Regions from separate parts of the Streptomyces sp. NBC_00078 genome, predicted to be linked through region 2. Evidence: riboswitches for the same ligand, from Rfam matches in the RefSeq annotation. Region 2 holds a riboswitch; each other region holds the start of a gene.

Region 1 (7,351 bases), 2.3 Mb from region 2:
TGATCGTGAGGGGACGGAGCCGCAACATGTCCGAAGTGCCCGAAGTGAGACCACCGGTGGTGACACCGGTCCGTGTGGTCATCGCCCTGTGCCTGATCGCACCGTTCGTGGCGATGCTGTGGGTCGGCTCCTACGCCAAGACGGACCCGGCGTTCATCGGGATCCCGTTCTTCTACTGGTACCAGATGCTGTGGGTGCTCATCTCCACGGCGCTGACCATGACCGCGTACAAGCTGTGGCAGCGTGACCAGCGCGCCCGCGCCTCGCAGAAGGGCGGTGCGCCGGAATGAACGACGGCGTGAACGGCGTCGCACTCGGCGTCTTCATCTTCTTCTTCCTGGCCGTCACGGCCATGGGCTTCCTGGCCGCCCGCTGGCGCAAGGCCGAGAACGAGAGCCTGGACGAATGGGGCCTGGGCGGACGGTCGTTCGGCACCTGGGTCACCTGGTTCCTGCTCGGCGGCGACCTGTACACCGCCTACACCTTCGTGGCGGTCCCGGCGGCGATCTACGCGGCGGGCGCGGCCGGCTTCTTCGCGGTGCCGTACACCATCCTCGTCTACCCGCTGATCTTCACGTTCCTGCCCCGCCTGTGGTCGGTCTCGCACCGGCACGGATACGTGACGACCTCGGACTTCGTACGCGGCCGCTTCGGCTCGAAGGGGCTGTCGCTGGCGGTCGCCGTCACCGGCATCCTGGCCACCATGCCGTACATCGCGCTCCAGCTGGTCGGCATCCAGGCCGTCCTTGACGTGATGGGAGTGGGCGGCGGCGAGAACACCAACTGGTTCGTGAAGGACCTGCCGCTGCTGATCGCGTTCGGCGTGCTGGCGGCCTACACGTACTCCTCGGGTCTGCGGGCCCCCGCGCTGATCGCGTTCGTGAAGGACGGGCTGATCTACCTCGTCATCGCGGTGGCCATCATCTACATCCCGATCAAGCTGGGCGGCTTCGACGACATCTTCGCGAAGGCGGGTCACGCGTTCACGCAGACCAACCCGGCGACGGGCAAGCCGCGCGGTGCGCTGGCGCCGGCCGAGCCGGGCCAGTGGACGTACGCCACACTGGCGTTGGGCTCCGCGCTCGCGCTCTTCATGTACCCGCACTCGATCACGGCGACGCTGTCCTCGAAGAGCCGCAACGTGATCCGCCGCAACACCACGATTCTGCCGCTGTACTCCCTGATGCTGGGCCTCCTCGCCCTGCTGGGCTTCATGGCGATCGCGGCGGGGGTCAAGGTCACCAACGGGCAGCTGGCCATCCCGCAGCTGTTCGAGAACATGTTCCCCGACTGGTTCGCGGGCGTGGCCTTCGCGGCGATCGGCATCGGTGCCCTCGTCCCGGCGGCCATCATGTCGATCGCGGCCGCGAACCTGTTCACCCGCAACATCTACAAGGACTTCATCAGGCCGGACGCGACGCCGGCGCAGGAGACCAAGGTCTCCAAGCTGGTCTCGCTGCTGGTGAAGGTGGGCGCGCTCGTCTTCGTCCTCACCATGGACAAGACGGTCGCGATCAACTTCCAGCTCCTGGGCGGCATCTGGATCCTGCAGACCTTCCCGGCGCTGGTCGGCGGTCTGTTCACCCGCTGGTTCCACCGCTGGGCGCTGCTCGCGGGCTGGGCGGTCGGCATGGTCTACGGCACCCTCGCCGCATACGGCGTCGCCTCCCCCACGCAGAAGCACTTCGGAGGCTCGGCCAAGGAGATCCCCGGCATCGGGGAGATCGGCTACATCGGCCTGACGGCGTTCGTCCTGAACGTGGTGGTGACGGTGGTCCTGACCTTCGTCCTCAAGGCCGTGAAGGCCCCTGAGGGCATCGACGAGACCAGGCCGGAGGACTACACGGCGGACGCGGGCGACGCCGGCGTTCAGGTGGAGCTGCCGCCGGCGACCGCGGGGACGTCCCACTAGGGGCCACATCCACGAGGGACTGGCTGGGAACCACCGGGACCACTGCCGGTAGGAACTACGGGGACCGGACGGGCCGTCGGAGAAATCCGGCGGCCCGTTGTCGTACCCGTCCGCCACACTCGACCCATGGACATCGTGATCCGGCAGGCGGACCCCGGCGAGTACGAGACTCTCGGCGAGATCACCGCCCAGGCCTACCTCCAGGACGGCCTACTGACGTTCGGCGAGAGCGACCGATACCTCGGCGAACTGCGGAACGTGGCCAAGCGGGCGGCCTCGGCCGACGTACTGGTCGCCATGGCGGACGGGAAGCTGCTCGGCGGAGTCACCTACGTCCCGTCCGGCGGACCCATGGCCGACGTGGCCCGGCCGGGGGAGGCGGAGATACGGATGCTCGCGGTCGCGCAGGGGGCGCGGGGACGCGGGACCGGCGAGGCTCTCGTGCGGGCGTGCATCGAGCGGGCGCGGGCCGCGGAGGACTGCACGGGCATCGTCCTGTCGACCCAGCAGCTGATGCACACCGCCCACCGCATCTACCGGCGCCTGGGCTTCGTCCGCGCCCCGGAGCGGGACTGGAATCCCCTTCCGGACCACCCCGACCTCACCCTGCACACCTATGAGTTGACGCTCTGACACGCTCCGAAGTCGCTACGACACAACATATGGGGTCGCTTTTCCTGCCCGGCACAAGATGTATGCTCATGCTCGCTGTCGTCGCAGGGGAATCCGGTGCGAATCCGGAACTGTCCCGCAACGGTGTACCCATGCGTGTTCGCACACGTATGGGCGTCAGTCCGAGGACCTGCCGACAGTGCGCCCGGCCGAACCGTCCGGGTGCCCAGACGTCCGGGCCTCGTGGAATGGGCCGGTGGACGCGACGCCGTGCGCGCTCGTGATCCCCCTGCCCTCCGCAAGGCCCCGTGCCGAGCGAGGGAGAGCCCCACGTGACCATCGCGCCAGCCGAACCGGCTTCAGCGACACCGTCCGCGACAGCGGCGACAACGGACGGCCCGGGAACCGCACTGCTGCGGACCCTGACCGAGCTGACCGCCGGCCTCCCCGGAGCCGACCCCGGCCGGGTCGCCGCCGCCGCGCTGCGCGGCCGCTCGGCGCAGGCGGACGAGACGGAGCTGCGCGAGCTGGCCACGGAGGCGGCCGCCGGTCTCATCTCGGAGGACCCCGTGTACTCGCGGCTGGCCGCACGTCTGCTCACCATCAGCATCGCCGCGGAGGCCGCCTCACAGGGCGTCACCTCCTTCACCGAGTCGGTCGCCGTGGGCCACCGGGAAGGGCTCGTCGCCGACCGCACCGCGGAGTTCGTCCGCGTCCACGCCACGCGCCTCGACGCACTCGTCGACCCCCGGGCGGACGACCGCTTCGGCTACTTCGGCCTGCGCACCCTCCACAGCCGCTACCTGCTCCGGCACCCGATCACCCGCCGGGTGATCGAGACACCCCAGCACTTCATGCTGCGCGTCGCCGCCGGTCTCGCCGACGACACCGCGCCCCCTTCGGAAACGGGCGCCCGCCCGCTGGACGAAGTCGCCGCGCTCTACGGCCTGATGAGCCGCCTCGACTACCTGCCCTCCTCCCCCACGCTCTTCAACTCCGGCACCCGGCACCCCCAGATGTCGTCCTGCTACCTCCTGGACTCCCCGCTCGACGAGCTGGACTCCATCTACGACCGCTACCACCAGGTCGCCCGCCTCTCCAAGCACGCCGGCGGAATCGGACTCGCCTACTCCCGTGTCCGCAGCCGGGGTTCACTGATCCGCGGCACCAACGGGCACTCCAACGGCATCGTCCCGTTCCTGAAGACCCTCGACGCCTCGGTCGCCGCCGTGAACCAGGGCGGCCGGCGCAAGGGTGCGGCCGCCGTCTACCTGGAGACCTGGCACTCCGACATCGAGGAGTTCCTGGAGCTGCGCGACAACACCGGTGAGGACGCCCGCCGTACGCACAACCTGAACCTCGCGCACTGGATCCCCGACGAGTTCATGCGCCGGGTGAACGCCGACGAGCCGTGGAGCCTGTTCTCCCCCGCCGACGTGCCCGAGCTGGTCGACCTGTGGGGTGCGGAGTTCGACGCCGCGTACCGCAGGGCGGAGGCGGCGGGCCTCGCCCGCAGGACCATCCCGGCCCGCGAACTCTACGGCCGCATGATGCGCACCCTGGCCCAGACCGGCAACGGCTGGATGACCTTCAAGGACGCCTCCAACCGCACCGCCAACCAGACGGCCGAGCCGGGCCACGTCGTCCACTCCTCCAACCTCTGCACGGAGATCCTGGAGGTCACCGAGGACGGCGAGACGGCGGTGTGCAACCTGGGTTCGGTGAACCTGGCGGCGTTCGTGGCCGGTCAGGACATCGACTGGGAACGGCTCGACGAGACCGTCCGCACGGCCGTCACCTTCCTCGACCGCGTCGTCGACATCAACTTCTACCCCACCGAGCAGGCCGGCCGGTCGAACGCGCGCTGGCGCCCCGTCGGCCTCGGCGCCATGGGCCTCCAGGACGTCTTCTTCAAGCTGCGCCTGCCCTTCGACTCGCCCGAGGCCCGCCGGCTCTCCACTCGCATCGCCGAGCGCATCATGCTCGCCGCGTACGAGGCCTCCGCCGACCTCGCCGAGCGCAACGGCCCGCTGCCGGCCTGGGAGAAGACCCGTACGGCCAGGGGGGTCCTGCACCCCGACCACTACGACACTGAGCACGCCTGGCCGGAGCGCTGGGCCGCCCTGCGCGAGCGCATCGCGAAGGTCGGCCTGCGCAACTCCCTCCTCCTCGCGATCGCCCCCACCGCGACCATCGCCTCGATCGCGGGCGTGTACGAGTGCATCGAGCCGCAGGTGTCGAACCTCTTCAAGCGCGAGACGCTGTCGGGCGAGTTCCTGCAGGTGAACTCGTACCTGGTGAACGACCTGAAGGAACTCGGCGTCTGGGACGCCCGCACCCGCGAGGCCCTGCGCGACGCCAACGGCTCGGTACAGGACTTCGCCTGGATCCCGGACGAGGTGCGGGCGCTGTACCGCACGGCGTGGGAGCTCCCGCAGCGCGGTCTGATCGACATGGCAGCGGCCCGCACCCCGTACCTGGACCAGTCCCAGTCCCTGAACCTGTTCCTGGAGACGCCGACCATCGGCAAGCTCTCCTCGATGTACGCGTACGCCTGGAAGCAGGGCCTGAAGACGACGTACTACCTGCGCTCCCGCCCGGCGACGAGGATCGCCCGCGCGGCCCGAGCCACCCTCCCCGTACAGCAGCCGGCCGAACCCGATGCGGTCGCCTGCTCCCTTGAGAACCCCGAGTCCTGCGAGGCCTGCCAGTGACCAGCCCCACCCGTAACACCCAGCTCCTCGACCCGGGCTTCGAGCTGACCCTGCGCCCCATGCGCTACCCGGACTTCTACGAGCGCTACCGGGACGCCATCAAGAACACCTGGACGGTGGAGGAGGTCGACCTCCACTCGGACGTGACAGACCTCGCCAAGCTCACGCCCGCCGAGCAGCATCTGATCGGCCGCCTGGTGGCGTTCTTCGCGACGGGCGACTCGATCGTCGCGAACAACCTCGTGCTGACCCTCTACAAGCACATCAACTCCCCGGAGGCGCGCCTGTACCTGTCGCGCCAGCTCTTCGAGGAGGCAGTCCACGTCCAGTTCTACCTGACGCTTCTGGACACGTACCTTCCCGACCCGGAGGACCGCACGGCGGCCTTCGCGGCGGTGGAGAACATCCCCTCCATCCGCGAGAAGGCCGGCTTCTGCTTCAAGTGGATGGACTCGGTCGACAAACTGGACCGACTGGAGTCCAGGTCCGACCGCCGCCGCTTCCTCCTCAACCTGATCTGCTTCGCCGCCTGCATCGAGGGCCTGTTCTTCTACGGCGCCTTCGCCTACGTGTACTGGTTCCGCAGCCGGGGCCTGCTGCACGGGCTGGCGACCGGCACCAACTGGGTGTTCCGGGACGAGACGATGCACATGAGCTTCGCCTTCGACGTGGTCGACACGGTCCGCAAGGAGGAGCCGGACCTTTTCGACGACCAGCTCCAGCAGCAGGTGACGGACATGCTGCGCGAGGCCGTCGAGGCGGAACTCCAGTTCGCCCGCGACCTGTGCGGCGACGGCCTCCCGGGCATGAACACCGACTCGATGCGCCAGTACCTCGAATGCGTCGCCGACCAGCGCCTCACCCGCCTCGGCTTCGCCCCGGTCTACGGCTCCGAAAACCCCTTCTCCTTCATGGAGTTGCAGGGAGTGCAGGAACTGACCAACTTCTTCGAGCGCCGCGCGTCGGCCTACCAGGTGGCGGTGGAGGGCACGGTCGACCTGGAGGAGGACTTCTGACGACGCCCGGCTGTGGTAAATCGAGAGGGTGATCAGCCGTCTCCCTCTCGACCAGCAACTCGAGTCCCTGCGCACGGTGCTCTCCCGCAACGACGTACTGACCAAAGTCCTGTCGCGGACCGCGTCGCTCGATCTGCCCGGGTGGTACCTGACGGCGGGGTGCCTGTTCCAGACCGTCTGGAACGTCGCCACGGGCAGGCCGCCGGACAGCTGTATCAAGGACTACGACGTCAACGCTTCGTCTTCGACGACACCGCCGTGACGACCGGCTGATCCCGCTCGACCCCGCACCGCCCCGCACGACCCCGGGGCCCGGTCGCCGTCTTCGCGGCCGGGGCCCGGCTTGGATCCAGGAGAGCGGGTGACACGTCAGAAGGGAGAGGAGGCCCCCCATGAGTCGAACGATCCGCCGCACGACCCTCGCCATCGCGGCACTCACCCTTGTCCTCGCCGGCTGCGGCAGCCAGAGCGACAGCGGCAAGGGCGGCGACAGCACCGACGTGTCGTCCTCCCCCACCTCCACGGGGACCCGGCCGCCGAGCCCGACGACGAGCCCCACGGGCTGCACGCAGGTCTCGACGCTCGGCGCCTCGGACAGCGGCCGGAGTGTGTGCCTGGCGGTGGGCGACACCCTGCGCATCACCTTGGACGGAACCGCCGAGCGGCCCTGGAAGCCCCTGTCCGCCGACGGCTCCGGGCTCGAACCCGCCAACAGCGGGATCGTCCTGCAGCGCGGCGACGCGAGCGCCGCCTTCAAGGCGGTGTCGACGGGAAAGACCCGGCTCACGTCCACGCGGCCGCTGTGCGCCGCCCGGACGGGCCGGGTCTCCTGCCTGGGGATTCAGGAGTGGTGGGTCACTGTCGTGGTGAGGTAGTGCCGCCTCGGCGCGGGGCGCTCCGTGGTCCCGTGGCCCGCGGCCTCCCGGCGGGCGCGGTCGGCCTCGCGGATCTGACGGTCGATACGACGGTCGTGCGCGATGCCGATCACTGACGGGAGGACCAGGACGACGAGAATGGCGAGAACGGTCAGCATTCCGATCAGTCCTTCGATGTGTGCCGTATCCATAGACACCACTGTCGTCCCGTTCACTCCTTAC
Region 2 (7,351 bases):
AATGATCATGGGGATGGAGAGGGGCGAGGCCCGGTCGGGTCCGCACCGTTCGAGCCGCAGATGCTGCTCCTCCCACTTCTCGGTGCCGCCCATGCCGCAACCGATGATCGTGGCCACCCTGGCTCCCTGCCAGCTCGCCGGATCCAGGCCCGCGTCGCGTACGGCCTCCCGGGCGGCGAGGACACCGAGCTTGGCGAACCGGCCCATGCGCCAGGACTTGCGCCCGACACATCGGTCGATGCCCTCCTCCGGGAGCGGGAGGCGGCAGGAGAAGTCCACCGGCAGTCCCTCCAGGGCCGGGTCGGGTGCGGCAAGGGAGCGTCCGGCGCAGACCGCCTCCCAGGTGGCCTCGACCCCTTGGCCTCCCGGGGTGACCAGACCGAGGCCGGTGACGGCGATCAGCTGCTTCCCCCGGGTCACCGGGCCTCCGCCCCGGCCGCGCGCAGCTCGTCGAGATGGGCGGTCACCTCGGCGAGCGTGGTGCTCCGGTTGGCGCGCTCGCCCTCGGCCCTGACGCCGAGGTTCTCTTCGAGGACCAGGACGAGCTCGGCCAGCGCGAGGGAGTCCAACTCAAGCTGTTCCAGGGTGACATCCGGTGTCAGCTCGTCCTCGGGGATACGGAAGGTGGAAGTGAGCGCGGCGCAGACGACGCCGTAGGTGTCGGTCGTGGCGTGCATGGGGTGTTCCTTGTGTAGGGGGCGGGTCCTGGGGCGGCTGTGTCGTCAGGCGGGCTCGGGCTGCCACTCGACGAGGGCGAGGCCGGCGGAGGCTCCGCTGGCGAGTCCGAGGAGGGCCACCTGCGCGCCCGGTTGCAGCCTGCCTTCCCGTGCGGCCTCGACGAGTTGCAGGGGCAGGCTCGCGGTGGCGACGTTGCCGTAGCGGGGGAAGGTGGCCACGGCCCGGTCGCGGGCGATGCCGGTGGAGTCGAGGATGGCGCCGGTGAAGGGGACGGATGCCTGGTGTACGCAGACGAGGTCGAGGTCGCCGGGTTTGCGGCCCCACTCCGCCAGCGCGTCGATGATGTCCTTCTCCATCCCCTTGAACGAGGCGGCCAGGGCCTGGGAGTCGAAGCGGAGGGAGATCACCGGGCTGGTGGGCGAGTAGTAGGGGTTGGTCGCCGTGGCTGCCCGCCAGCCGGCCGAGTTGCTGGAGAAGCGGATGCCGAGCAGACCTGGCCGGTCGCTCCCCTCCAGCAGCAGCGCGGCACCCAGGTCGCCGAGGGTGAGGGCGGGCAGGAGCAGGGCGAGTTCCTCGCGGTCGCGTGCCGGGAGGCGGGAGAGCATGCTGCCCCGCTCGCCGGTGACGATGAGCACACGGTGGTAGCGGCCGGCCCGGATCAGCGCGTCGGCGATCTCCAGGGCGTTGAGGACGCCGTTGCAGGCGTTCTGGACGTCGAAGACCGGTGCCGTGACGCCGAGTTTGTCAGCCACGACATGGGCGGTGGCCGGCTCCTCCATGTCCTCGCTCGCGGAGGCGAAGACGAGAAGGTCCACGGCGTCGGGGCCGAGGCCGCACTCGTCGAGAAGGCTCCGGGCGGCTGCCGACGCCAGGTCGGAGGGCCAGGCATCGGCAGGCGCCACACGGCGCTCCTCGAAGCCGTACATCTGGCGCAGCAGCCCGGGCATCAGGCGGAGGCCGGAGTGTCGGGAGCGGACCTTCGCCTACACCTCGGGCTCGACCGGCACACCGAAGGGCGTCGTCTATACCAACGAGCAGCTGGTACGTCAGTGCGTCGCCACGGGGGGCGTTCTCGGGACGCGGCCAGGAGCCGTGGCGCTCGTCGGCTTCCTGCCCTTCGCCCTGGGCGGTCCGGCCCTCGGCATCACCGTCGTCATCCCCCGGATGGACTTTCGCAGGCCGGGCCGGGCCCGTCGTGACGACCTGCTGCACGCGGCGGCGCAGACCGGCGCGACGAGCCTGCTCGGCTCCCCGGCCCTCATGACCGTGCTCGCCGGCGAAGGCCACAGGGAACCGGCTCTCGCCACCGTGCGGTCGGTCGCCACCTTCGGTGCTCCGCTGGAGTACGGCCTCCTGGACCGCCTCACCGGCACGCTGCCGGACCAGGCCGTGATCCGCAGCGTGTACGGCGCCACCGAGTGCCTGCTGGTGAGTGCGATCGACGGCCAGGACCTGCGTTCCGCCCGCGCCGCGTCCGAACGAGGTGGCGGCCGCTGCGTGGGCCGGACGGTGCCTGCTACGTCCGTGGCCGTCATCCCGGCCGACACCGGACAGGTCGCGCACTCGCCGGAGGCCGGACCGCTGCCCGCCCACGAGGTCGGCGAGATCACGGTGCGCGGCCCATTGGTCAGCCGCACCTATTACGGCCGCCCGGACGCCGACGCTCAGGCGAAGATCCCCGACGGGCCGGACGTCTGGCACCGCACCGGCGATCTCGGCCGCACGGACGACGAGGGGAACCTCTGGTACTGCGGGCGCAAGGCGCACGCGGTACCGAGTGCCGACGGACCCCTGTTCACCGAATGCATCGAGCCGGCGTGCAACGCGGTCGACGGAGTCCGGCGCACGGCCCTGGTCGACGCCGGCAGCGACCAGCAGGCTCTGCCCGCTCTGTGCGTGGAAACCGACGGGCGGCGACGCGGGGCGGAGCGCGGCCGGCTCGTCGCCGACCTGCGTCGCACGCTTGCCGCGCTGGAAGGCGGGGCTCACGTCCGGGCGATCGTCTTCCACCCCGGGTTCCCTGTGGACATCCGGCACAACGCGAAGATCGAACGGGGCGTCCTGGGCCAGTGGGCGCGTCGCCGGCTGGCAGCGAAGGGTCGTACCGGCCAGACAGCGGAGGAACGCGCGTGAAGATTCTCGTCACGGGTGGCAGTGGCTTTCTGGGCGCGGAGATCTGCCGGCGTCTCGCGGCCCGCGGGCACCAGGTGCGTTCACTGCAACGCGGCCGCCGTGCCCTGCCGCCCGGCGGGGCCGAAGCCGTGCTGGGCGACATCCGCGACACCGAGACCGTCGCGGATGCGGTACGCGGATGTGACGCCGTCGTGCACACGGCCGCGCTGGCTGACGTATGGGGGCCGCGAGGGGACTTCGCGTCCATCAACATCGGGGGAACCGCGGCCGTCCTCGACGCCTGCCGACGCCATGGTGTGCGCCGGCTGGTCAACTGCTCCAGTGCCAGCGTGGTCTTCGCCGGACAGGACCTGGAGGGTGTGGACGAATCCGTCGCCCTGCCCGGCCGGTTCCTTGCCCCCTATCCCTGGTCCAAGGCCAGAGCGGAGCAGCTGGTCCTGGCTGCCAACCGCCCTGGTCTGGCGACCGTGTCCCTGCGGCCCCACCTGATCTGGGGTGACGGCGATCCGCATCTGCTGCCTGGTCTGCGCGCCGCGGTCCGTAAGGGGAAACTGCTGTTGCCGGGAGCGGGGTCCCAACTCGTGGACACCGTGCACGTGGCCGACGCGGCCGAGGCACACGTGCTGGCGGTGGAACAACTGGCGGCGAACTCCCCGTTGGCAGGCGCGAGTTACTTCATCACCCAGGGCCGGCCCTGCACCCTCGCCGACACCGTCCGGGGGCTACTGGCGCACGACGGCCACGCCGTGGAGGTGCGGGGAATCCCCGCTTCGGCCGCGCGAGCCGCTGCCGTGCTCCTCGAAGCCACCGCGAAGGCGGCCCGACGACGGCAACGCCCGCTGCTGACACGCTTCCTGGTGGCCGAGCTGACGCGGGCCCACTGGTTCGACATCTCCGCGGCGCGCCGCGATCTCGGTTACACCCCCGCCGACCACTCGTGGGAGAAGCGGGAGACCGATGACGCGATCGGATCCGGCGACGTCGCCGGCCGCCACGGCTCGTTGGCCCGGCGCGGGTAGCGGATCACCGGGTACCCCGGGCCGTCGGTGACGTCGGCCCGGGGTCCGCTCCACGGCGGCGCGGCCTTCCGCGAAGGTCGAGGAGAGTTTTGGCTTGCCGGAGGACTCTGCTGCGCAATTCGTTCAGGCGGAGAGTCTGTAGCTGAGTCGTTCGAGTCTGCTGGTGCGGGGGCGGTTGAGGGGGCCTGTGGTCCAGTGGGCGTCGAGCCTGATCACGTTGAGTGCGGTGGCGGAGAAGGCGTGTTGGAGGCGGACTTTCGGCAGGCCGCGGTAGCGGGCCCGGCGGATGCCGGTGATGTCGAGGGCCTGGTTGATGGTGCCCTCGACTCCGGCACGCAGGGCGTACTTGTTCTTCCAGGTGTCGGTCTTCTGCTCGGCGCGGGCCCGGGCGAGGTTCTCGTGGAGTTCCTCGGGACGCAGGGTGAGCATGCGGCGCCCGGTCTTCGAGGTGGTGCACTGCTTCTGGAGAGGGCAGTCCCGGCAGGTCAGGACGCTGAAGGTGATGACGATCGCGTCTTTGCCGTGCTGTTTGACCGGGTTCCAGTGGGAGCTGGTCCTGCCGGCGGGGCAGCGGACCTGGCGGGTCTTCCAGTTGATGGTGAAGGCGTTCTTGTCGAAGCCTTCGGCGGCCTTGGCCTGGTCAGAGTGGTCCTGGAGGACCGGGGTGACCATGCGGATGCCCTGTTTCAGGGCCTTGGTAATCAGGTCGGCCGACGGGTAGCCGGAGTCGAGGTAGTGCTCGCCGGGCTGCACTCCGTGCTCGGCGAGCTTGCGCTGGATCGGGGCGGTCGCCTTCACATCCGGCACGGTCGCGTCGGTGGTGTGCACGTCGGTGATCAGATTCGGCATCACCCCTGTGCCCACCCCTGTGCCCACGTCGGCGTCGGCGTCGGCGTCGGCGTCGGCGTCGGGGAGGGTGGTGCAGGTCTCCGTGAGATGGATCTTGTAGCCCATCCAGAACAGGTCGTCGCCCTTGGCCGCCCAGCGTGCGTCGGAGTCGTAGGGGGAGGCCAGGCGGAGTTGGCCGGGCGGGACGCCGTCGTCGGCGTCCCGCTTCTTGATCACCTGCCGTCCCCGGGCATCGGTCCGGACGATGTAGGTCTGCACGAGGACCTGCCGCAACAAGCCCACGGCCTCGATCTCGCGAATCCAGGCCGGAGCGTCATCGGCCCAGGCCGCCCGGCACAAGGCGATGGCATCCTGCCCGAAGACCTGGGCGAGACGGTCACGTTTCGTCTGCGAGGGCGGCATGCGCCAGCCGTCGACCCGCGGCCCGTACCGCTCGGCGAACTCAGTGACGTTGATGTGTCCGGCCAGCCAGGCCGGTGCCGCGACCGCGAGGGCCTCCAGGGCCGCCCGCACACTCTCCCCGGCCAGCTCCAGACGGTTCAAGTCCCGCACCGCACTGATCACATGGGTGGAATCGGTGCGCTGCTTGCCTCCGGCCGCCACCAGGCCGGCGTCCTTGCAGTGCTCAAGGAGCCGGTCGAAGACCACCCGCTCCATACCGTTGTCCGCGAGCCGGGCCCGGAACCGGCACAGCACACTCGCATCGAATCCGGTGTCCGTCAGCTCCGCACCGAGCGCGTACTTCCAGTCGATCGCCCGCACCGCCATCGCCGCGGCCTGCCGATCCGTCAGGCCCTCCGCGAACTGCAACACCATCACCAGCGATAACACCCCCGGCGACAGTCCCGGCGCCCCGCGCACCCCGAACGCCTCCGTGAACGGCTCATCGACGAAGACCTCCGCGAGGCGATCCCGCGCCCGTATCGCCAGGCTCCCCTTCGGAAACGCCGCCCGGGCCACCACCACCGTCTGTTCCGGGATCTCCGGCAACCCCACCGGCCGCATCGACATCCGTACCGCCTCCAGGACCGCACGACAGGAAGGCGACCCCGCCAACGATCATCGCCGACCCGGCCTTACCCCCGCAGCGAATTGCGCAGCAGAGTCCCGGAGCGGTTGGGGCCGAGCAGGCCGATCGTCTCGCCGGGGCGCGGGGTGCCTCGGTTGTCGGGGCTCGTACTGGAGCCCGGCCTGCGGACGTCCTGCCCGCACCAGGCACGGAGGTGCCAGCAGGTCTTCGGACTCGGGTTCGTCCGGCCGGGGTGCCTTCCCTGTGCTCGCCCCCATCGGCCCTCCGGTCGGCACGGGCTCCTCCCAGTGACGTCACATGCCCCGCCCGTCCCCCTCACCGCTGTGCGTCAGCTCCGGATTCACACCGGGCTCCCCGGCCTCGGATGTGGCTCGACTGGCTACCCGCGATCAAGACCGTCGTACGGTCGAGTCGCGCGGCCGGTGATCCACTGCCGCGGGCCGAACCTCCGCGGCCAGGCGCGTGAGATCTCGGAAACAAGCCGTTCACAACGCGATGGATCTTCGGGAAACAAGCGGTTTCTAGCGTGTCCCCCCATGGATTCGAAGCTGTATACGCGGCCGGGCACGGTGCCGGGTCCGGCGGCGGCAGGCGCGCCGTCGCTGCGCGAGTCGGTCTACGCGAAGCTGCGCGCGGCCGTGCTCGACGGCGATTTCGGCGCGCGTGAACGGCTGGTCGAGCTGCGGCTGGCCGCACGGTTCGGGGTCTCGCGGACGCCTGTGCGCGAGGCGCTGGCGCGGCTGCTGGCCGACGGGCTGATCGAGCGCGGCGACGGCGGCTTCTTCGTCACGATCCCCAACCTGGCCCAGCTGAAGGATTTCTACGAGCTGCGGGTCACCCTCGAGCTGCGTGGGATCGCGCGTGCCATCGAGGATCCGGCCGTCCGGCACGATTCGGCAGTCATCGGCGCCGAGTTGGAGCACTGGTACGCGCTGCACAAGCAGCCCCCGGAGCCGGATCCGCGCTTCGTCGTCCAGGACGAGAGATTCCACGCCGCACTCTCCCGTGCCTCCGGCAATCCCGCGCTCGCCGAGGCCCTCGTGGCGGTCAGCGAACGGATCCGCCGGGTGCGGCGGTACGACTTCCTCACCCAGGACCGAGTGGAGACGACCATCACCGAACACATCGAGATCCTGGAACTCGTCCGTGACGGGCGGCTCGACGAGGGCCTGCGGGCCCTGCACGCCCATATGGGTGACTCGATGGCCGGTGTGACGGAGCACGCCCAGCGGGCCATGACGCAGATGACCCTGCACGCCGGCCGCTTCTGAGGACGGCAACCGCCTGAGAAATCCGGGGACTTCGGCCCCGGGCCTTCGACTCCCCGGCTGCCGACGACGCCAACCCGGGCCCCACCGCTCACCACACCTCCGCCCCCACCGGAGCATCACCTCATCCCCGAAGGGTCGATCATGAGTGCAACCCACTCCCCACAGACAGCCACAGCGTCGGACTCTCCCACCAGCCAGGCCACCAAGGAGACCCTGGAGGACTACACCCTCCGCTTCGCGCCCCGCAGTTACCGCCGCTGGACCCCGATGGTCGTGGCGACGACCGCGCTCGGCGGGATCGCCTACATGGCGGACTTCTCCATAGGCGCAGGCATCGGCCTGGCACACGGCACGGGCAACGCGCTCCTGGC
Region 3 (7,351 bases), 6.4 Mb from region 2:
TCAGCCACAGCCGGCACATCCACTCCAGTTGGGCCGTGCGGTCGTAGGCCTGGTCCAGGGTGGTGCCGTAGGTGATCGTGCCGTGGTTCTGGAGGAGGCAGCCGGCGCGGTCGGCGAGGGCGTGGAGCATGTTCTCGGCCAACTCGTCGGTGCCATATGCCGCATAGGGGGCAACCCGGACAGGCCCACCGAGGGCGCCGGCCATGTAGTGGATCGTCGGGAGTTCGGGGACGAGTGTCGAGACGGCCGTCGCGTGCACGGCGTGCGTGTGAACGACGGCGCGGGCGTCGGTGGTGCGGTAGACGGCGAGGTGCATGGGTAGCTCACTGGTCGGGGCCAGGGTGCCGAGCACCTGCCGGCCGTCGAGGTCGACGCCGGTCACATCCGCGGGCGCGAGCCGGTCGTAGGGCACGCCCGACGGCGTGACCAGCACGGTGTCCCCGACGCGCACCGAGACGTTGCCGGACGTGCCGACGACGAGACCGTCGAGGACCGTGCGGCGGGCGGTCGCGACGAGCGCGTCCCAGGCGTGCGCCTCCTCGTCACCCACACCCCTCCCCCGCCCCTCCGGCACATCCCGTGCACCCTCTGGCGCATACCGCTCGCCCCGCTGGTCCCGCTGCCGCTCACCCATACGCCGATCCTGTCAGGCGCACCCCCAACCCGCCGCCGGGCAGGGGCACTTTAGGGCGGAAGCCGGACCTCCGAAAGTCCCCGTACGCGGACACATCCCCCTGTCTTCGCGCTTGGCCGGAGATCGACGAACATTCAACGATCTTCCAGTAATCTCCGGTTGTTTTGTCGTGCACGTCGCCATTCCGGGGGGAAACATGGCTCGTGATCGCAAACCGTTCCGCCGTCGCGCCCGCGTCACAGCGGTCTGTGCGGCCGCACTCGCCATCGGGACGTCCGTCCTCGCCGAGCTTCCGGCCTCGGCGGCGAGCCCGCCGAAGGGGCACGACGTCTCTTCGCACCAGAGGGACGTCAACTGGTCCGACGCGAAGGCCGGAGGCGCCAGGTTCGTATACGTCAAGGCGACCGAGTCCACCGACTACCGCAACCCGTACTTCGGCCGGCAGTACGGCGGCGCCCGCACCGCAGGGATCATCCGCGGTGCGTACCACTTCGCGCTGCCGGACAGGTCGCCGGGCGCGACGCAGGCAGCGTTCTTCGTGCGCAACGGCGGAAGGTGGAGCGCGGACGGCTGGACTCTGCCGCCCGCGCTCGACATCGAGTACAACCCGTACGACTCGAGGCACAAGTGCTACGGCCTGAGCAAGGCGGGCATGGTCGACTGGATCAAGTCGTTCAGCGACGAGCTGAAGCAGCTCACCGGCCGTCGCCCGGTGATCTACACGACCGCCCACTGGTGGAACACATGCACCGGCCGCAGCCGCGCCTTCGCCTCGAACCACGCGCTGTGGATCGCCCGCCACGACTCGGCGGACGCGGGATCACTGCCGGCCGGGTGGTCGTTCTGGACCTTCTGGCAGTACGACAACAGCGGCAGCCTGCCGGGTGACCAGAATCTCTTCAACGGGTCCCAGGCGCAGCTGAGGAGGTTCGCCCGGAGCCAGTGACCAGGGGACAGAAGGGGCCAGGGGGACGCCGAAAGCGGGCGGTACGGCGACCCCCTCATCCAGACACTCCAGAGACCTCCCCAGTTCATCTTCCGTTCACTCAGGTTTCCTACGGTCAACCGACCGATGACTTCGAACGATTGCCTGGGTAAATGGAAAACTTCTCGCTGATCCTCGCGATTGTGGTCGTAACCGCACTCGCGTTTGATTTCACGAACGGTTTCCACGACACCGCCAACGCGATGGCCACCACCATCTCGACCGGCGCGCTCAAGCCCAAGGTCGCGGTGGCCATGTCCGCCGTGCTGAACCTTGTTGGCGCCTTCCTCTCGGTGGAGGTCGCCAACACGATCTCCAAAGGTCTCGTCGACGAGACCGGCATACGTCCCGAGGTCATATTCGCGGCGCTGGTCGGCGCGATCCTCTGGAACCTGCTGACCTGGCTGGTCGGGCTCCCCTCCAGCTCCTCGCACGCCCTGATGGGCGGTCTGATCGGCGCCACCGTCGCCTCGGCGGGTACGGGCGCCGTGCACGGCGACGTGCTCGTCACCAAGGTGCTCATCCCCGCGCTCGCCGCCCCGGTCGTGGCGGGCCTCGCAGCGATGCTCGCGACCCGGCTGTCGTACACCCTGGGCAGGAAGGCCGACGGCAAGGCCGCCGCGAAGGGCTACCGGGCCGGGCAGATCGCCTCCGCGGGCCTGGTCTCGCTGGCCCACGGCACCAACGACGCACAGAAGACGATGGGCATCATCACCCTCGCCCTGGTCGCCGGCGGCGCCGTCGCCCCGGACTCCGACCCGCCCACCTGGGTCATCCTCTCCGCGGGTCTCGCCATCGCGCTCGGCACCTACCTCGGCGGCTGGCGGATCATCCGCACCATGGGCAAGGGCCTCACCGAACTCCAGCCGCAGCAGGGCTTCGCCGCCCAGACCAGCGCGGCCACCGCGATCCTGGCCTCCTCGCACCTCGGCTTCTCCCTGTCCACCACCCACGTCGTCTCCGGTTCGGTGATGGGTGCGGGCCTCGGCCGCAAGGGCGGCGTGGTCCGCTGGTCGACGGCGACCCGGATGCTCGTGGCCTGGTGCCTGACCTTGCCGGCCGCGGCCCTGGTGGGCGCGCTGGCCGAGTCGGTCACCGATCTCGGCGCCTGGGGCACCGCCGTCGTCGCCGTCTTCCTGATCGCCTCCAGCGCGGCCATCTGGAAGCTCTCCCGGCGCGAGGTCGTCGACGCGACGAACGTCAACGAGACCGAGGAACCGGCCGGTGTGGTGACCACGGCGATCGCCGCCGTGGCCCCGCCCCCGGCGGGCACGGTGGCCGAGGACCTGACAGCCACCATCCCCGCCCCGGCCACGGCCGCCACGGCCGTCCCCGACCCCGCGATCCCGCCGGCCGCGGCCGTCTGAGTCCGCGCACCCGGTACGAAGGAAGAGAAGCAGCATGAAGATCGACTGGGCAGCTCTGGGCTCTGTCTTCGGCGTCAGCCTCGCGGTCACCGTGGGCCTCGTGGCCCTGTTCACCCTCGGCATCATGGGCCTGTCACGCCGCGAACGCGCCGCCACGCAGGGCGACTCGGCCGCGGCCGCGGTCACGGCCGCGTACGTGTGCTTCGCGGCATGCGCGGCGGCGGTGGCGTACGGGATCTATCTGGTGGTGGCCAAGGCCTGAGGCCTGGGACCCCTTGGGTGCCGGGACGGTGATCCGTCCCGGCACCACGCGTTTGCGTGACCCCGGCGACCTCTTGGATGTGGGCCTGCGCACACTCCTCCGTCCCAGGTCAACAGCAAGTTGACTGCTCTTCCGGGCCCGTGGTGGACTGCCGGAGCCATGTACGACGGCGCGAGAGGAAGCCGGTGGAAGTCCGGCGCGGTCCCGCCACTGTCACCGGGGTAGGTAGTCCCGGGAGCCAGGAACTCTCACCGTCGGTCTCGTCGAACCAGGGCGTGGACACCCTGAGTGAGGACAAATCGCCATGCGCGGCTGCCGTTTGAGGGGCACCGACCGAGCCCGAGCCCTATCCGACCCAGCGATCGGCTGAGCCCCTTGCGTGCCGATCGCGTCTTCGCGTACGGCGCCGCCGCCGGCCTTCTCGGTGACCTCCTGCTCGGCGATCCGCGCCGTGGGCATCCGGTCGCCGCGTTCGGGCGGGCCGCCGGTGCCGTGGAACGGGTGTTGTGGCGTGACCACCGCGGGTGGGGCGCGTTGCATGCCCTTGTGTGCGCCGGTGGAGCCGTCGGGATCGGTGCGGTCGCCGTCTCCGCCGTACGTCGCTCCCCCGCCGCCTCCGTCGCGGTGACCGCCGCCGCCACCTGGGCCGTCGTCGGGGGGACTTCGCTCGCTCGTGAGGCCCGGAGCATCGGGCGCGCACTGGAGTCGGGTGACGTCGAGGGTGCCAGGACCCGGCTGCCGCATCTGTGCGGGCGGGATCCGCAGGCTCTGGACGCCGACGGGATCGCGCGGGCCGTCGTCGAATCCGTCGCGGAGAACACCTCCGACGCGGTGGTGGGGGCCCTGGTGTGGGGGGCCGTCGGCGGGGTGCCGGGGCTGCTCGGGTTCCGGGCCGTCAACACCCTCGACGCCATGGTCGGGCACAGGTCGCCCACGTACCGGCGCTACGGGTGGGCTTCCGCGCGGCTGGACGACGTGGCGGGCTGGCCGGGAGCCAGGCTGACCGCCGTACTGGCGACGGTCGCCGGTGATGACCCGCGTGGCGCGGTACGGGCCTGGCGGTCCGACGCCGGCGGGCATCCGAGCCCCAACGCCGGTCCCGTGGAGGCCTCGTTCGCCGGGGCTCTCGGGGTACGGCTCGGCGGGACCCTGTCGTACGGGGGGCGGGTCGAGCACCGGCCGGTCCTGAACCGGGTGGGCCGGGCCGTCGGCGTGCCCGACATCGAGCGGGCCGTACGGCTCTCGCGCCGCGTCGGACTGCTCGCGCTCGGCGTCAGTGTCGCCGCGCGCCTCATGGTGAAGGGACACAGGAAATGAGCGGTGGTCTGCTCGTCGCCGGTACCACCTCCGACGCCGGCAAGAGCGTCGTCACCGCCGGGATCTGTCGTTGGCTCGTGCGGCAAGGCGTCAAGGTCGCGCCCTTCAAGGCGCAGAACATGTCGCTCAACTCGTTCGTCACCCGGGAGGGCGCCGAAATCGGGCGGGCTCAGGCCATGCAGGCGCAGGCCTGCCGGATCGAACCCACCGCGCTCATGAATCCCGTGCTGCTCAAGCCCGGTGGCGAGCAGAGCAGTCAGGTCGTGCTGATGGGCAAGCCGGTCGGCGAGCTGAGTGCGCGCGGGTTCTTCGCGGAGCCCGGAGGGTCGCCCCCCGGCAGCGGCCTGCAAGGGGGGCGGCAGCAGCTTCTCGGCACCGTCCTCGACTGCCTCGCCGGGTTGCGGGGCACGTATGACGCCGTGATCTGTGAGGGGGCGGGTTCTCCCGCCGAGATCAACCTGCGGCGTACCGACATCGTGAACATGGGGATCGCCCGGAACGCGCGGCTTCCCGTGCTCGTGGTCGGGGACATCGACCGTGGCGGCGTCTTCGCCTCCTTCTTCGGGACCGTCGCACTTCTCTCGCCCGAGGACCAGGAACTCGTCGCCGGGTTCCTCGTCAACAAGTTCCGGGGAGACGTCGGCCTGCTGGAGCCCGGGCTCGACATGCTGCACGGCCTCACCGGGCGGCACACCTACGGCGTCCTGCCCTTCCGGCACGGTCTCGGCATCGACGAGGAGGACGGCCTGCGGCCCGCCTTCAAATCAAGCACAGCCCTGCGCGGGACGGCGCTCGAGTCGAACGTCGCGCCGCCCCTCGGTGAGGACGTGCTGCGCGTCGCCGTCTGCGCGGTCCCCCTCATGTCCAACTTCACCGACGTGGACGCGCTGGCCGCCGAACCGGGTGTCCTCGTGCGGTTCGTGGACCGGCCCGAGGAGCTGGCCGACGCCGACCTCGTCATCGTTCCGGGCACCCGGGGCACGGTGAAGGCCCTGGAGTGGCTGCGGGAGCGCGGCCTTGCGGACGTCCTGGTGCGAAGGGCGCTGGAGCAGCGGCCCGTCCTCGGCATCTGCGGTGGCTACCAGATCCTCGGCGAGCACATCGAGGACGAGGTCGAGAGCCGGCGCGGACACGTCGAGGGCCTCGGAGTCCTGCCCGTGCGGGTGCGGTTCGCCCGCGAGAAGACCCTCACGCGGCCGGTTGGCCAAGCCCTCGGCGAGCCCGTCGAGGGGTACGAGATCCATCACGGGGTCGCCGAGGTCACCGGCGGGGAAGCCTTCATCTCCGACGACGGGGGACACAGCCTGGACGGCTGCCGGGTCGGCCGGACCTGGGGCACGCACTGGCACGGTTCGCTGGAGTCGGACGGCTTCCGGCGGGCCTTCCTGCGGGAGGTGGCGGCCGCCGCGGGCCGCCGCTTCGTGCCGGCCCCCGACACCTCGTTCGCCGCGCTGCGCGAGGAGCAGCTCGACCGGCTCGGCGACCTGATCGAACAGCACGCGGACACGGACGCGCTGTGGCGGCTCATCGAGTCGGGCGCGCCGCAAGGACTGCCTTTCATTCCACCGGGAGCGCCCGCATGAGCACAGTGTTGTTGTTGTCGACCGCCGACACGGATCTGCTGGCGGCCCGGGCCGCCTCCGGTGCCGACTACCGGATCGGCAACCCGACCCGCGTGGACGTGGCGGAGGAACTGCCCGGGCTGCTCGACGGCGCGGACATCGCCGTCGTACGGCTGCTCGGCGGGAAGCGGGCCTGGGAGGACGGGCTCGCCGCGCTCAGGGCGTCCGGCGTACCGACCGTGCTGCTCGGCGGGGAGACCGTGCCGGACGCGGAGTTGATGGCCGAGTCGTCGGTGCCCGCCGGTGTGGTCGCCGAGGCGCTCAGGTACCTCGTCGAGGGCGGGCCCGCCAACCTCACCGAGCTGGCCCGGTTCCTGTCCGACACCGTGCTGCTGACCGGTGAGGGTTTCCTCGAACCGCAGAAGATGCCCGAACACGGCGTCCACGGCGAGCGGGAGTTCACCGAGGGGCGGCCGACCGTCGGCGTGCTCTTCTACCGGGCCCATGAGCTGAGCGGCAACACCGCCTTCGTGGACACCCTGTGCGACGCGATCGAGGCACGCGGCGCCAACGCCCTTCCGGTGTACTGCGGTTCGCTGCGCGGCGCGGACCCGGCGCTGTACGAGACCCTCGCAAGGGCCGACACCCTGGTGGCCACGGTCCTGGCCGCGGGCGGCACGCACGCCTCCCACGCCTCGGCCGGCGGCGACGAGGAGGCATGGGACATCGGGGCGCTCGCCGATCTCGACGTCCCCGTCCTGCAGGGCCTGTGCCTCACCTCCTCGCGGGACGCCTGGGACGAGTCGGACGCCGCGCTGTCCCCGATGGACGCGGCGATGCAGGTCGCGATCCCGGAGTTCGACGGGCGCCTGATCACCGTTCCGTTCTCGTTCAAGGAGCAGGGCCCCGAGGACGTGCCCGTGTACGTCGCCGACCCGGAGCGGGCCGCGCGGGTCGCCGGAATCGCCGTACGGCACGCACGGTTGAGGCACAAGCCGAACGCGGACAAGAAGCTGGCGCTCGTCTTCACCGCCTACCCGACCAAGCACTCGCGCGTCGGCAACGCGGTCGGCCTGGACACGCCCGCCTCGGCGGTCCGGGTGCTGGACGCCCTGAAGGACGCCGGGTACGGGGTCACCGCATACCCGGCGGGCGGCGACGAGTTGATCCACCGGCTCATCGCGGCCGGCGGTCACGACGTCGAGTGGCTGACCGAGGAGCAGC
Region 4 (7,351 bases), 1.4 Mb from region 2:
CGACTCGGGTCTGACCGTCTCGCAGCTGGTCACCACCGCGTGGGCGTCGGCCTCGACGTTCCGCAACAGCGACAAGCGCGGCGGTGCCAACGGCGCCCGTATCCGTCTGCAGCCGCAGGCCGGCTGGGAGGTGAACCAGCCGGACGAGCTGGCGCAGGTGCTGCGTGTCCTGGAGGGCGTCCAGTCGGAGTTCAACTCCGGCGCCAAGAAGGTCTCCCTGGCCGACCTGATCGTCCTCGGTGGCGCCGCCGCCGTGGAGAAGGCCGCCAAGGACGCCGGTCACGACATCGAGGTGCCCTTCACCCCGGGTCGCGTGGACGCCACGGAGGAGCACACCGACGCCGAGTCCTTCGAGGCGCTGGAGCCCACCGCGGACGGCTTCCGCAACTACCTGGGCAAGGGCAACCGCCTGCCGGCCGAGTACCTGCTGCTCGACCGGGCGAACCTGCTCGGCCTGAGCGCCCCCGAGCTGACCGTCCTCGTCGGCGGCCTGCGCGTCCTGGGCGCCAACCACCAGCAGACCTCGTACGGCGTCTTCACCGACACCCCGGGCAAGCTGACGAACGACTTCTTCGTCAACCTGCTCGACCTGGGCACGACGTGGAAGTCCACCTCCGAGGACCAGAACACCTTCGAGGGCCGCGACGACGTGACCGGCGAGGTCAAGTGGACCGGCACCCGCGCCGACCTCGTCTTCGGCTCGAACTCCGAGCTGCGCGCGGTCGCCGAGGTCTACGCGGCCGACGACGCGAAGGAGAAGTTCGTGAAGGACTTCGTCGACGCGTGGGTCAAGGTCTCGAACGCGGACCGGTTCGACCTCGTCTGAGTCTGAGTCTGAGTCTGAGTCTGAGTCTGACGGTACGACCCGTCTGACCGTCCAACCTGTCCGACCACGACGTCGTTTACCCGCTGAGGGCCGCCGCTTCCGATCAGTGAGCACAGGGCGGCCGGCGATGAGTTGCTCGTACTCCGCCACGGTCAGGGTGATCGCCTCACGGCCGCCCAAGGCGATGAGAGGGCCCACGGATGGTTCCGCGGGCCCTCTCACCTGTTCGATTCATGGTCAGCTGGGAGCGGTGACCGTCGCCTTCGCGGCCGCCGACACGGGCTTCGGGTTCAGCAACCGCTCGGCCAGCTCGCCGAAGACGAGTCCGAAGCTGCCCCAGAGGGTGGCCTGGATGGCCAGGGCGGCGAGCCGGAAGCGCCACAGCACGGTGGCCGGGAAGTCCTTCGGCACCTCGTTGACGACGGGCAGGAACTCGTACGCCAGGCCGATCACGACGGCGAACGCGGCAACCGCGACCACCGTCGCCCACCAGGTGCCCAGGTTCGGCTGGAGTCGCTTGCCGAGGATGGTGGCTGCGATCGCGAGGAGCACGCTGAGCAGCATCATCAGGAAGTACAGGGTGGTGCGCTTGCCGATGGTGTCGGCGCTGCCGACCGACGGCGGATTGGCCGGGTACTTCAGGAACGGCGTCACGTACACCGTCAGCAGCGCGCAGCCGGACAGCAGCAGCGCGGTCGCCCGCGGCGAGAAGCGGCCGACGCGGCCGAGGGCGAAGCAGTAGGCGAGCGCGGCGATGCCGCCGAACGCGACCCCGTAGACCAGAACGCCGGTGGCGAGACCGGCGGTCGACTGCAGGGAGCGGGAGACGACTTCCATCTCGTGCTCGTGGGAGTGCGCCTCCTCGAAGCCGATCGCCTTGTCTACATACGGTTCACCGAGCAGATAGGCGGCAACGAGGGCGAGCACGCCGGCGGCCAGGCCGGCGAGCATGCCCCGCACCAGGAGGTTTCTTACCGTTGTGGAGTTCATGGGTGTGCGGCGTCCCTCAAATCAGTGGCAGGGGAAGCCGAGCAGGTGGCGGGCATCGTGTACCCACTCATGGACGTCCGTGCCGCTGAACACGGAGGTGGCGCCCTGTTCGGCGCCGACGAAGTAGAGCAGGACCAGCATCAGGACGCCGACGAAGACGGCCCAGGGGGCTATGTCCTTCAGCGGCAGCTTGGCGGGTACGACGGGGGTGGTGACTGTCGGCTGGGCGACATGCTGCGCCATGGCAGGGCCTCCTCGGGAGCTCGCGTCCCATCTCGGTGGTGCACATGACGACGGCTACGGGTCTGACTCGCCACCACCCCCTGCGGGGCGGCGGCACACAGTGGCGCGACCGTGCCGGACTCTCACCGGCTTCCGTCTTGCCGTCGTCGATATCAGACCGACGGTACCGTGTGCCGCGAACCTGGCCAATACCGCCCCACCTGGAGTGATCTCCCTCTCCCCCGTCAAGTGGCCCCGATATCGGGCCTGTCGTCGGTCGCCGGCGACAGAACTCGCGGCCCATTCCGGGAGGCGGTCCTCTGCGCCGGTGGTCCGGGTCCTTGCCTCTCCTGCCGCGCCCGGCCGTCCCGCTGGGCTGCTCGCCCCACGGCCACACCGCGTAAACCCGGTCCCCCTTCCGCCGGGTGTGCGCCATCGCTCAGGCGCCGGCCACGCCGTCCGGCTTGCCCGCCTTCGCCTCCCGCGCCAGCGAGGCCAGAGTTCCAGACAGTCGCCAATTCTGGTCCGGGCGTTGCCAGTTGAGGCCCGAGGGCAGACGGGAATGCGGGCAGGGGGCAGGCATGCAACCCATGAGTTCCGTTCGAGTGCTGGCCGGCGTCCCCGGCAGGCGCCGGCCAGCACGTCAAGCTGCCCTGGCGGCCTGGCTCTCGGCTTCCAGCAGCAGGCGCTCCAGGGTGGCCCGGGCGCGGGCCACCCTGGAGCGGACGGTGCCGACGGGGCAGCCGATGAAACCGGCCGCCTCGTCGTAGGACAGTCCCACCACCTGGGTCAGCACGAACGCCTCGCGGCGCTCGTCCGGCAGCGTCTCCAGCAGGTCGAGGAGTGCGATGCCGTCGTCGAAGCCCGGCAGTCCGCGGGGCTGGGAACGTTCCATCGCCGACTGCCAGTCGTGCCGGTCGGACGACCGGGGCCGGACCGCGGCCCGGCGGAAGCTGTCGGCCACCGCACGGCGGGCGATGGACAGCAGCCAGGTGCGGGCCGAGGCCTGCCCCTGGAAACGCGGCAGGCTGTCGAGGGCCCGCAGGAACGTGTCCTGGGCCAGGTCGTCGGCGATCTGGGGATCGCCGCTCAGGTAGGCGACATAACGCAGTACGTCGCCGTGCAGCGCGCGCACGAAGTGCTCGGCCGCGTGGGGGTCGCCCTTACCGGCGGCCAGTGCCCAGGCGGTGGCGGAGGCGTCCGCCGCCGCGCGCTCCGCCCGGCGGGGAGCAGGCAGGACAGGAGTGATCACGTGATGTCCTTCTCGGGTCATCCGGAGCCGACGCCCCGCAATGGGGCGGGGCTCTCCGGCACTTGGGTGCGGCCGTACGCGGTGGGTACGGCGAATGCCCGGGGCTCGTCGCACGCCCATCGGCCCGCACGAAGTGGCGGGTGGTCCTGGGGAGATCCACGCGCGAGCGCGGCATGGCGAGAAGCGGGGTGAGCCCCGGTCGATCCGGCTGTCTCAGACGACAGCGGCACCCAGGGGCGGTCCCCGGGACGTGACGGAGTAACAGAGAAGGAAGCGGGCCGGCGACGACCGGTGCGCGGCGATACGGCGCCTGCGCGCAGGCGGGCGGCCGGCGGGTACGGGTAGCGCCAGCAGCATCCTCAGCGGCGCGGCCAGCCGGGCTGCCGCGGCCCTCAGGATGTCGAAGACGGCGCGCTCTCCATGGGCGAGCCACAGCCCGCACAGGACCGCCGCGAGGAGGTGGACGGCGACCATGCCGAACGAGGCGCCGTCGCCCATGCCGCCCATGTCGGCCATGGCGTGCGTGTGCCCCATGCCGCCCGAGCCGGTCGCCATGTGTGTCACGCCGCTCATGGATGCGCCACCGGAGGTGCCCGTGTCCCTGCCGGTCATGGCGGTCATGGCGGTCATGGCGGTCATGGCGACCGGTGCGGCACCGGGGTCCGGTGTTGTCCCGGGCATCGGGGTCTGGCCCAGGGAGAACGTCTCGTGGAGCACGGCCTGGGCGGCGACCACAACGGTGACGATCAGCGTCCGTCCGCGCTCACGGCCGGCCAGGAACCAGCCGGTCATGCCGCTTGCCGCGGTGCCGGCGGCCATGGTCCACCAGGGGACGGGAGTGCCGGACATCGTCACGTGGCCGAGGGCGGCCAGCAGCACGCAGGCGGCGGCGAACACACCGGCCCGCAGCGTGCGGCACCACCCTCCGACAGTCATAGCGCGCCCAATCTTTGCACCCGGCGTCTGATCGTCATCAGGGGGTACGGGCGCACACCGGGTCCCCGACTCACCGAAGTGACCGTGACTCACGTCACGCGATAAGGCCGGGACCTCGACGGGCAGTTGGGACGACCACCGCCACGAGACGGCTCCGGGACGCACCACGCCGGCGAGCACCTCGTCCCCGCCACCGAGCCGGAACTCCAGGGTGAAGGAGAGGAAGCCGCCCCAACGCCAGTGTCCCGAGGGCGCGGAGGTGTCCGCCGTTCTCCGTGTCCTCGTCATCTACCCGGTTCGGCCCCTGCGCTGACGCGACCGTCCGCTCCCGGTGACCGCCAGCAGGACAAGGGCCAGCACCTGTACGGTCACGACCACCCCGATCAGGGCCGGGATCGACGCGCCGTACAGGGCGCCGGTCACCGCGCCGCCCGCCAGACTCGCCGCGCCGACCACTCCCGCGAAGACCCCGTACGCGGTCGCGCGCCGCCCCGCCGGCACAAGGTCGGCGACCGTGGCGCGCAGCGTGGACTCCTGGATGCCCACGGCCGCGCCCCACACCAGGGAGCCGATCACGGCCACCGCCACCGTGTTCGTGAACGCCAGCATCGGGACGGCGCCGGTCAGCACCGGCAGGGCGACCAGCACCCGCGGCCCGACCCGGTCGTACAGCCAGCCGGTCGCCAGTGCGGAGAGGGCGTCGACGACCATGGCGGCGGCGTACAGCACCGGCACCCATGCCGTCGCCATCAGGTGGCGTTCGACGAGGTGGTAGGAGAGCAGGCCGAAGGTGGTGAAGCCCGCGGTGGTGGCGGCGGTGAACGTCGCGTACGTCCAGAACGCGCGCGGCAGGCGGCCGTCCGGCGCGGGTGCGTTCGCGGGAGGCACTGTCTCCTGCTCGTACGCCTCCGGATCGGGCACGCGCGCCCGCAGCCAGACCAGCAGGGCCAGTACCGCGACGCCCGGGGCGGCGAGCACTCCGAGGGCCGGTCCGTAGTCGCCGCCGGTCAGGGCGAGCATGCCGGCCACGACGAGCGGGCCGATGAGTGCGCCGACCTGGTCCATCGCCTCATGCACGGCGAAGCCGCGCCCCCGCCCGGTCGCGGCCGTGGCATGCGACAGCAGGGTGTCCTTCGCGGGTGAGCGGACCGCCTTGCCGACCCTTTCGGCGATCACCAGAGCGCAGGCCACCCACAGGGCTCCTACAACGCCCAGGAGGGGTACGGAGATCACCGTCAGCGCGTATCCGGCGATCGCCAGCCCCCAGAAGCGCCGGGTGCGGTCCGCCAACGGACCCGAGACCAGCCGCAGTCCGAGCGCGGCCGCCTCTCCGGCGCCGGTGACCACGCCCACCACCAGGGCCGACGCGCCGAGCGAGGCGAGCAGTGGCCCGGTGATCGAGCGGGCGCCCTCGTACACGAAGTCCGCGAGCAGGCTGACCGTGCCGAACCACACCACGAACCGCCAGGGGCGCATCCGGGTCGGTGACGCCGGCTCTGCCTGGGCTTTCGGGGCTGTCATGGACGTGGGTTCCCTCCTCGGTGAGGCCACCGGTCCTCGGCGTCCCTGCCTCCCATCATCCGCCGACGCGCTTGCCGACGGCAGCCATGGTGCCTGCCCGATCGGCGGGCGGGGCTCAGGCGCAGGCGGGGCGCCAGGCCGGAATCGACAGCAGCAGACCGGCAAGGCGGCCGTCTCTCGCCCGGTCGACACCCCCGTACACGAAGTGACAGGTTCCAGTCAAAGACTGGCCAAATGCCGGACACGCCGTCCCACCCGTGATCGGGTCCCAGCGACGACCGTACGCATGCCCGTCTGGAGGATCTGGTGTCAGCACCAACCCGAAGAAGACCATGGCTCACGACCTGCGCCATCGCCGCAACCGCCGCACTCATCGCGATACCCGCAAGCGCCGCGTCCGGCCGGAACAACAGCCCCTTCGGCGCCCGCGCCCTCGCCCAACTCGCCGCCCAGCGCGAGCAGTCGGCCGGTGCCATGAGCCCCAGCCTGAAGGGCGGGAACGAAGACGGCGACGACGGCAACGAGGCCGACGAGATAGCCGAGGGCGCGGACCAGTACGCAGAGGCGCGTACCTCGCCCGGCGTCGTCGCGCCCGGCGCGTACGGCGCCGCCTGGAACGACCTGACCAACCTGCGCAGCACTGGCGGCAGTTGGCGCAACGTCACCGATCTGCCGTACAACTCCGACGACCCGCGCTACCGGGACATCGACTCCAACTCCAGCGGCGGCTCGGGCGACGTCACCGGCCGGATGGCCGCGATGGCCGCCGACGACGACGGGTACGTGTACGCGGGCAGCGCGGGCGGTGGCGTGTGGCGCTCCCGGTCCGGCGGCGGGCACTGGCAGCCCATCAGCGACCGGCTGCCGGCGCAGTCCACCGGCGCGCTCGCACTCGACGGCGGCGGACGGCTGTGGCTGGGAACCGGCGAGGCGACGACCAACGCCGACGCCTACCTCGGCAGCGGCGTCTACGTCCTGTCCCACCCGCACCACGGCGCCTTCTCCACCCGCGGCCGGGTCGGCGGCGACGAACTGGAGTCCACCACCATCCACGAGCTGCGCTTCGGCGGCGGCAAGGTGTGGGCGGCGACCAGTGAGGGCGTGTGGAGCCACTCGACCAGGACGCTGAAGGGCCACTGGAAGCTGGAGTTCGCGCCCAACCCCGAGTACCTGCCGGGCCGTTCGAAGGCGAACGACCCCCAGGCCCCGTACAAGAACATCGCCAACGACATCGCGATCGACCCGAAGGACCCGCGCAAGGTCGTCCTCGCGGTCGGCTGGCGCAGCGGCGACGACTACAACGGCTTCTACGCCAAGGACTCCAGCGGCACCTGGACGCGAGTCACCAGCGGTCTGGGCGACCTGCCCGCCGACGCGGACGACGTCGGCAACGTCACCTTCGCCCGTTCCGCCGACGGCTCCCGCTACTACGCCATCGACCAGTCGCCCGAGCAGCTGAACACCAACCCGGACAGCGGCCTGGAGGGCATCTACGTATCCAAGTCCGGCTCCCCCACCGGCTCCTGGACGAAGATCGCCGACTACAAGGGCCTGGCCGCCGACGGCTCGGCACTGACCACCAGCGGCTACATGCCGGGCGTACA

What was found. Region 2 has a riboswitch for cobalamin ahead of OOK07_RS39290 (IS1182 family transposase). Riboswitches for the same ligand answer to the same signal wherever they lie in the genome.
Region 1: it holds a riboswitch for cobalamin, as region 2 does, so the genes downstream of both, OOK07_RS28910 (ribonucleoside-diphosphate reductase subunit alpha) here and OOK07_RS39290 (IS1182 family transposase) in region 2, are expected to answer to the same signal.
Region 3: it holds a riboswitch for cobalamin, as region 2 does, so the genes downstream of both, OOK07_RS09375 (cobalamin biosynthesis protein) here and OOK07_RS39290 (IS1182 family transposase) in region 2, are expected to answer to the same signal.
Region 4: it holds a riboswitch for cobalamin, as region 2 does, so the genes downstream of both, OOK07_RS33050 (CbtB domain-containing protein) here and OOK07_RS39290 (IS1182 family transposase) in region 2, are expected to answer to the same signal.

Annotation. Positions count from the first base shown of each region.
Region 1 is NZ_JAPELX010000001.1:6,128,154-6,135,504, reverse strand. It holds gene OOK07_RS28925 (DUF3311 domain-containing protein) at 27-290, shown strand; gene mctP (monocarboxylate uptake permease MctP) at 287-1,912, shown strand; gene OOK07_RS28915 (GNAT family N-acetyltransferase) at 2,039-2,545, shown strand; cobalamin riboswitch at 2,608-2,736, shown strand; gene OOK07_RS28910 (ribonucleoside-diphosphate reductase subunit alpha) at 2,857-5,238, shown strand; gene OOK07_RS28905 (ribonucleotide-diphosphate reductase subunit beta) at 5,298-6,254, shown strand; partial or broken gene OOK07_RS28900 (nucleotidyltransferase family protein) at 6,283-6,486, shown strand; gene OOK07_RS28895 (hypothetical protein) at 6,647-7,129, shown strand; gene OOK07_RS28890 (hypothetical protein) at 7,096-7,320, opposite strand.
Region 2 is NZ_JAPELX010000001.1:8,450,014-8,457,364, reverse strand. It holds gene OOK07_RS39315 (beta-ketoacyl-[acyl-carrier-protein] synthase family protein) at 1-420, opposite strand, end outside; gene OOK07_RS39310 (phosphopantetheine-binding protein) at 417-677, opposite strand; gene OOK07_RS39305 (3-oxoacyl-ACP synthase III family protein) at 723-1,625, opposite strand; gene OOK07_RS39300 (AMP-binding protein) at 1,603-2,811, shown strand; gene OOK07_RS39295 (NAD-dependent epimerase/dehydratase family protein) at 2,808-3,830, shown strand; gene OOK07_RS39290 (IS1182 family transposase) at 3,954-5,690, opposite strand; cobalamin riboswitch at 5,891-6,104, opposite strand; gene OOK07_RS39285 (GntR family transcriptional regulator) at 6,246-6,980, shown strand; gene OOK07_RS39280 (purine-cytosine permease family protein) at 7,122-7,351, shown strand, end outside.
Region 3 is NZ_JAPELX010000001.1:2,009,348-2,016,698, forward strand. It holds gene OOK07_RS09355 (class II aldolase/adducin family protein) at 1-634, opposite strand, end outside; gene OOK07_RS09360 (lysozyme) at 831-1,580, shown strand; gene OOK07_RS09365 (inorganic phosphate transporter) at 1,733-2,986, shown strand; gene OOK07_RS09370 (hypothetical protein) at 3,021-3,248, shown strand; cobalamin riboswitch at 3,376-3,515, shown strand; gene OOK07_RS09375 (cobalamin biosynthesis protein) at 3,624-4,565, shown strand; gene OOK07_RS09380 (cobyric acid synthase) at 4,562-6,148, shown strand; gene cobN (cobaltochelatase subunit CobN) at 6,145-7,351, shown strand, end outside.
Region 4 is NZ_JAPELX010000001.1:7,060,695-7,068,045, reverse strand. It holds gene katG (catalase/peroxidase HPI) at 1-826, shown strand, start outside; gene OOK07_RS33055 (CbtA family protein) at 1,064-1,816, opposite strand; gene OOK07_RS33050 (CbtB domain-containing protein) at 1,838-2,059, opposite strand; cobalamin riboswitch at 2,094-2,245, opposite strand; gene OOK07_RS33045 (sigma-70 family RNA polymerase sigma factor) at 2,682-3,290, opposite strand; gene OOK07_RS33040 (hypothetical protein) at 3,504-4,226, opposite strand; gene OOK07_RS33035 (MFS transporter) at 4,515-5,747, opposite strand; gene OOK07_RS33030 (WD40/YVTN/BNR-like repeat-containing protein) at 6,054-7,351, shown strand, end outside.